DNA from 2 places in the Hydrogenophaga sp. UC242_50 genome. Region 2 is predicted to be linked to the other one. Evidence: riboswitches for the same ligand, from Rfam matches in the RefSeq annotation. Region 2 holds a riboswitch; the other holds the start of a gene.
The links. Region 2 has a riboswitch for glycine ahead of gcvT (glycine cleavage system aminomethyltransferase GcvT). Riboswitches for the same ligand answer to the same signal wherever they lie in the genome.
Positions count from the first base shown of each region.

Region 1: linked by a shared signal. The riboswitch ahead of ACFJGX_RS03910 (transglycosylase domain-containing protein) and the one ahead of gcvT (glycine cleavage system aminomethyltransferase GcvT) in region 2 are both predicted to bind glycine.

Region 1 covers NZ_CP170553.1:759,754-763,088, forward strand. The annotation lists partial or broken gene ACFJGX_RS03900 (penicillin-binding transpeptidase domain-containing protein) at 1-115, opposite strand, end outside; partial or broken gene ACFJGX_RS03905 (hypothetical protein) at 49-216, opposite strand; partial or broken gene ACFJGX_RS03910 (transglycosylase domain-containing protein) at 623-1,267, opposite strand; glycine riboswitch at 1,396-1,485, opposite strand; gene map (type I methionyl aminopeptidase) at 1,515-2,306, opposite strand; gene ACFJGX_RS03920 (ParD-like family protein) at 2,306-2,560, opposite strand; gene ACFJGX_RS03925 (hypothetical protein) at 2,617-3,219, opposite strand; partial or broken gene ACFJGX_RS03930 (calcium:proton antiporter) at 3,303-3,335, opposite strand, start outside.
Region 2 covers NZ_CP170553.1:4,101,803-4,105,137, reverse strand. The annotation lists partial or broken gene gcvH (glycine cleavage system protein GcvH) at 1-159, opposite strand, end outside; gene gcvT (glycine cleavage system aminomethyltransferase GcvT) at 197-1,381, opposite strand; glycine riboswitch at 1,387-1,491, opposite strand; glycine riboswitch at 1,504-1,618, opposite strand; gene ACFJGX_RS20890 (hypothetical protein) at 1,650-2,153, opposite strand; gene ACFJGX_RS20885 (SMP-30/gluconolactonase/LRE family protein) at 2,246-3,335, opposite strand, start outside.

The sequences.
Region 1 (3,335 bases), 2.0 Mb from region 2:
TGTCAGCCGCCAGCGCCCGGCCGTGTCGGCCACGACACGAACGACGGCACCCGGTTCGATGCGCCTGCGCGCCGGTGCGTCGGGTTTGAGCAGCGCGCTGCTGCCCGGGCTCAGCGTGTGGCGTGCAATGCGAATCACGGTGCCGTCGCGCAGGGCGGCCGTGATGCCGGCGGAGGTCGAGGCTTCCAGCACGGTGCGCCACGCGCAAGGCGCCACTGTCCCGGTAGGGCGCGAGGGCCCGGCGGATGCCGGCCGGGTCGTCGGCCTGCACGGCTTGCTTCAGATGGCCTTCCGGCCCCGCGGGGCCGCGCTGGTGCTGTGCATTCAACAGGCCGGCGCGCAAGGCATGGGTGGCGGCGCGCTGCTCGGCCACGTGGATGGTGGTGGTCACATCCAGGCCCCGCGAGTAGGCCTCGTCCCCATAACGCTCCACCAGCATCTTGCGAACCTGTTCGACCGCGTAGGCCGATGCCGGGTCGGTCGACGGGTGGTTCAGCGCCAAGGTCAGGGGCTCGGCGCGGGCCTGCTCATAGGCCGGCTCATCGAGATGCCCCAGCTCGCGCATGCGCTTGAGAATGTGCTGCTGGCGCACGGTGGCGCGCTCGCGGTTGGCGACCGGGTTGTAGGCGGAGGGCGCCTTGGGCAGGCCGGCCAGCATGGCCGCCTCGGCGACGCTGAGCTGGTCGAGCGTCTTGTCGAAGTAGACCGATGCGGCCGCCGCGAAACCGTAGGCCCGTTCGCCCAGGTAGATCTGGTTCATGTACAGCTCCAGGATCTTGTCCTTGCTGTAGACCGATTCGAGCTTGTAGGCCAGCATGATCTCCATGACCTTGCGCCGGTAGGTCTTCTCCCGGCTCAGGAAGAAGACCCGCGCGACCTGCATGGAGATGGTGCTGCCACCTTGCGCGTGCCCACCGGCCAGGAGGTTGCCGAGCGCCGCGCGAACGAGGCCCGCGTAGTCCACCGCCCCGTGTTCGTGGAACCGCGCGTCCTCGATGGCCAGCAAGGCCTGCTGCATGCGCAACGGGATGCGCTCGATCGGCACGAACTCGCGCCGCTCTTCGCCGTACTCGGCGAGCAGGCTGCCGTCCCTGGCGTGGATGCGCATGGGCAGCATCGGTTCGTAGTGGGCCAGGTGACCAACCTCGGGCACCTGCTGCCACAGGCGGTGCAAGGCATGGGCGGCGCCGAGGGCAACGCCGATGCACAGGCCAAGGGCCAGCGCGGCGAAGAACCGGGCCGTGAAAGGGGTTCGAAAGGAGAACATGGGCAAGGCTCAGGTGAAAGCGCCTCTCCCCCTGTCCTTTTACCTGAGAGTTTCGACTGCGTCGGCAGTCTGCCCCTTCGGTGTGCCGGTGCGCGCGCGGTGCGGCTCGGCCTCTCTCCAGTCGGCGAAATGTGTCTGCGGTCCGGTGGCCTGAGCGATCATGGGAGTTTGCGCCTTCGGCGGAGGCGCGACACGCCTCGCTCTCCCGCAGAGCGTCGCAGTCTATCAGAGGGTCAAAACCCGGGCGTCACACCGGTGCGCGGGCACCCGTGCCACCCGGCCAGGGCGTGAGCACCTCGTGTCCCTCGGGCGTGACGGCCACCATGTGTTCCCACTGGGCGGACAGGGAGCGGTCTTTGGTCACGACGGTCCACCCATCGGCCAAGGTCCGGGTCTCGCGCTGGCCTGCGTTGAGCATGGGTTCGATGGTGAAGACCATCCCCGGCTCCAGCCTGAGCCCCTCGCCGCGCCGGCCATGGTGAAGCACGTTCGGTTCTTCGTGGTAGATCCGGCCAATGCCGTGCCCGCAGTACTCGCGCACCACGCTGAAGTGCTCTCGATGGGCGACGGACTGGATGGCATCGCCAATGTCCCCCAGCGTCGCGCCGGGCCTGACCTGCCGGATGCCGGCCAGCAGGGCTTCGTAGGTGGTCTCCACCAGACGCCGGGCCAGCACGTTGGGTGTGCCGACGAAGTACATGCGGCTGGTGTCGCCGAACCAGCCGTCCTGGTTGACGGCCACATCGATGTTGATGATGTCGCCCTTCTTCAGCAGCTTGTCGGGCGAGGGGATGCCGTGGCAGACCACCTGGTTGACGGAGGTGAGGATGGTCTTGGGGTACCCGTGGTACCCCAGGTTGGCCGGGATGGCGCCCTGGACATTCACGATGTGGTCGTGGCAGATCCGGTCCAGCGTCTCCGTGCTGACCCCGGGGACGACGTGGGGCTCGATCATGCCGAGCACCTCCGCGGCCAGCCTGCCGGCGCGCCGCGCCATCTCGATGTCCTCGGCGGACTTGATGGTGATGCCGCGAGCCACTAGCGCTGGCCCGCCGGGGCTGTGCGGGACTTGCCCGGTGGGGTCGCGGCCGCCACGGTGATGTCCAGGCCCCCCGCGAGTTCCGCCCGCACCAACAGCTGGCAGATCTCCCGGTGGTCCAGCGCCGGGTGAAGCTCGGTCAGCATGCCAACCCGCATCCAGTGTTCGGCCTGCGCATTGATGGACCTGCTCAGCGCATTCCCCGCCACGCGCAGGTTCTCGTGCATCAGGTCCGAAATCTTGACGATCCCCATTCATCACCTATATATGAAACGTATATGAATTATATACGCCTCAAGGTGGACGGCGGCTAGTTGGGGTTGGCCGGCGGGGTGGGTGGCGCGGCGGCCGGTGGGGGGTCCACCGGATCCAGCAGGCCCTTGGGCGGGTTGCGCTTCATCTCACCGGCCAGCGTCAGCTGCTCGGGACTCATGCATTCATCGGCCAGCCGCTTGCCCAGTTGCTGGCTCATGAGCATGGACTTGTTGCCCAACTGCAGCCACATGGCGCCCCGCTTCGGGTCTTCGAGCCGGATGGCACCGGTGCGGCTTTCCACCGGGTGCATGTAGTACCGCGCGTTGCGCATGTTCTTCACCTGCACGATGAAGAACCCCTGCCGCTTGGCGGGCACGATCTCCACAGCCGAGCCCAGTTCGCAGGGGATGTTGCCGAGGTACACGCGCTGCGCGACCGCGAGATCGGCTTCGGTGAGGTTCACGCTGGAATCCTCTTCGATCGGTGTCACTTCTTCCACGGCCTTGGCCGCGGAGCGCGCCAGCGGCGCGCGTTTGGTCGTGGTGGTGGGTTTGGCCGCTGGCTTGGCGGCGGGCTTCGCGGGGGTCTGCTGCGCCATCACCGGGATGGGCGCGAACGCCACGGCGCTCAGGGAGAAGACGAGGGCAAGGATTTTCATGGGCCATAGTCTGCCCGCATGGCCGCTGAAATGCTGTTCGCAGATGTTTCGACCGCATCCACCGTGGGCCGCCCATGGCGCGGCTAGGGAAAGAACAACAGCACGGCGAACACGGC
Region 2 (3,335 bases):
GCCGGCCACTTCCTTTTGCGCGAAGCTCTTGCCGACTTCGGGCAGGTCGACGAACACCACGTCGCCCAGCGCGTCCTGCGCGTGCACGGTGATGCCGACGGTGGCGATGCCGCCGTCAACGGTGATCCATTCGTGGTCTTCGGTGTACTTGGTGGTCATGAAAAAGCTCCTGAAAAAAGAAACGAAAAAAGTGAGATCAGCCGCGGAAGTATCGGTTGGGCACGAAGGGCATGGCGCTGACTTCCATGGGCACGGGTTTGCCGCGCACCATCGCCACCACGGGCGTGCCCAGGGCGGCGTGTTCGGGTGTGACGTAGCCGATGGCGATGGGCTTGTTGGCGCTGGGGCCGATGAGGCCGCTGGAGGTCTTGCCGATCACCTCGCCACTGGTGTTCTGCAGTTCGACGTTCTCGCGCACGGGCACCCATTCCTGGGCGATCAGGCCCACGCGCTTGCGGGTCAGCGGTTCGCTGCCGTCGAGCTGCGCGAGCACGCGCGCCGCGCCGGGGAAGCCGCCCGCGCGCGCGCCGCCGGTGCGGCGCACTTTCTGCATGGCCCAGTTGAGCCCGGCTTCCACCGGGGTGGTGGTGGTGTCGATGTCGTTGCCGTAGAGGCACAGGCCGGCTTCGAGGCGCAGCGAGTTGCGCGCGCCCAGGCCGATGGGCATCACTTCGGGCTGGGCCAGCAGGGTGCGCACGAACTGGTCGGCGCGGTCGCCGGGCAGGGAGATTTCGAAGCCGTCTTCGCCGGTGTAGCCACTGCGGGTGACGAAGAGGTCGGCACCGTGCCACTGGAAGGGCGAGCCGGTCATGAAGATCAGTTTTTCGACGCCGGGCACGAGGCGCTGCAGCACGTCCACCGCCAGCGGGCCCTGCAGCGCGAGCAGGGCGCGGTCGGGCAGGGGGATGACTTCGCAGCGCGAGCCGATGCGCGCCTGGATGTGCGCGATGTCACCAGCCTTGCAGGCGCCGTTGACGATGACGAAGAGGTCGTGCCCGCGGTTGACGAACATCAGGTCGTCGATGATGCCGCCCTCGTCGTTGAGCAGCAGGCCGTAGCGCTGCTTGCCCACGCCGAGGTCGATCACGTCCACCGGCATGAGCGTCTCGAAGGCGGCGGGGGCGTCGGGCCCGACCAGGCGCAGCTGGCCCATGTGCGAGACGTCGAACAGGCCGGCGGCCTTGCGGGTGTGGTGGTGTTCGGCCATGAGGCCGGTGGGGTACTGCACCGGCATGTCGTAGCCGGCGAAGGGCACCATGCGGGCGCCCAGTTCGACGTGGAGCTTGTGCAGCGGGGTCTGGAGAAGCGGGGCGGCGGCAGCGGGCACGGCAGAGGCTTTCAGGCAAGGGGGCAGGCCCCGGTGGGGCGAAACACGGTTCATCCGTGCGCTGCCCCACTGTCCGCTTTACCTGAGAGATTCACGCGGGCGATGCCGCGCTTGCTCCTTCGGTGGGCCGCTTCGAGGAACGGCCTCTCTCCAGGGGGGTACACCGGCCTCGCGGCCCGTGTTTGCCAGTCCTTTTGCCTGAGCGTTCAGGGCACCCGGTGTGCGGTGCCGCCTGCGCCTTCGGCGAGCCTTCTCCGGGGACCGGATCGGCTTCTCTCCTGACCCGGCGAGTGTATCGCACGGCGTCCGGCGGGCCGGTGTTTCAGGGCGTTTCCAGGGCCGATTCGGGCAGCAGGCGGGCCAGCCGCTCGCGGATGCCGTCGGCGCGTTCGCTGCCGGCCAGGCGCTCCACGTCGGCCATCATGGCCCGGCTGACGGCCAGCATGTCGCCCACGTCGCGCGCTTCGCGCAGGGCGTCGCGGTAGCGCTGGGCCATGGCCTTGTCGCGCGGGGCGAACATGCGCTCGCTCAGGTCGAACAGGAACATGCGCGCGCTGGCGAGCGAGCGGGGGCCGGAAAAGGCGTCGGCGGAGACGGTGGGCGGGGTGTTGGCCGGCGTGCGGGGCGGCGGTGGTGCTTCGTCCACAAGGTAGCCGCGCGAGATCAGGTCGGCCGCGAGCGTGGGGCCCTGGCCCTCGAACAGGGCGAACAGCTCGGCATCGGGTTTGCGGCCATCGGCCAGCAGCAGCAGGGCGCGCTCGCGCTGCGCGAGTTGGCGTTGCCCGGGTCGCAGCTCGGCGCGGCCCTTCTGGGTCTTGTTCAGCATGGCATCTCGGCGTCGTTCACGGAGCCTGCACTGTGGACAGCCCATGTGACGGCGCGGTGAACACCGCGCAGGTAACCGGCCTGCGGTCGGTTTCAGCCGGCGAACGTGGTTTCCGGCAGGCCGCGCACGCCCGGCACTTCCAGGGCAAACAGCGCGCCCGACAGCGGTGCGCTGGCCAGCGCCTGCGAGCCCAGCCGCACCGAAGCGCTGGTCACATAGAGCGTGCCGAGGTCGGCGCCGCCAAAGCAGCAGCTGGTGGGCCGTGGCACCGGCAGGCGCACCCGCATCAGCTCGCGGCCGTCGGGGCCGAAGCGCGCCAGTTCCCAGCCGTCCCACACGGCCACCCAGAGGCAGCCCTCGGCATCCACCGTCAGGCCGTCGGGTTTGCCTTCGCCCGCGCCGAAGACCACGAGGGGGCGGCGGTTCGCGATGCGGCCGGCCGCGAGGTCGAAGTCGTATTCGTAGATGGTCTTGCGGAAGGTGTCGGTGAAATACATCCGCGTGTTGTCGGGGCTGAAACCCAGGCCGTTGGGCACGGTGAAGCCGCTGTCGACCTTCTCCCAGCTGCCATCCGGATCGACGCGAAAGAGGTTGCCCCGGTTGGCCATGGCGCCCATGTCCATGGAGCTGACCCACAGCCGGCCGCGCCGGTCGCACTTGCCGTCGTTGTAGCGGTTGCCCGGGCGGGCGGATTCGGGGTGGGCGAACAGGGTCATGCGGCCCGAGTCGGGCGCCATGGCCATCAGGCCCGAGGGCGTGGCGAGCAGCAGACCACCGGAGGCCATGGGCACGACCATGCTCACCATGGCGCCCAGCGGTGTTTCGCGCGGCACCCCGCTGGCGGCGTCGAGCTGGTGGATGGCCGGCGCGAGGATGTCCACCCAGTACAGCGCGTTGTCGCGGGGCGACCAGACCGGGCCTTCGCCCAGCAGCGCCCGCGCCTCGCCGATGGCATGCACCTCGGGCGTGGGCGCCGCGGGGGGCTCGGTGTGCGCCAGCAGCGACATCGGCTGGCCCGCCGCGCTGTGCGTGATGGTGCGGGCCGCGCCGATCAGCTCGGCCGACAGGCTGTGCGCGCGCCGCGCATCCAGCTGCGCCGCGCTGGCCGTCACGGCCACGGCCCCGATGGCGCGGCCCTCGTAGTCGAACACCGGCGCGGCCACGCTCACGCGCTCGGCGTCG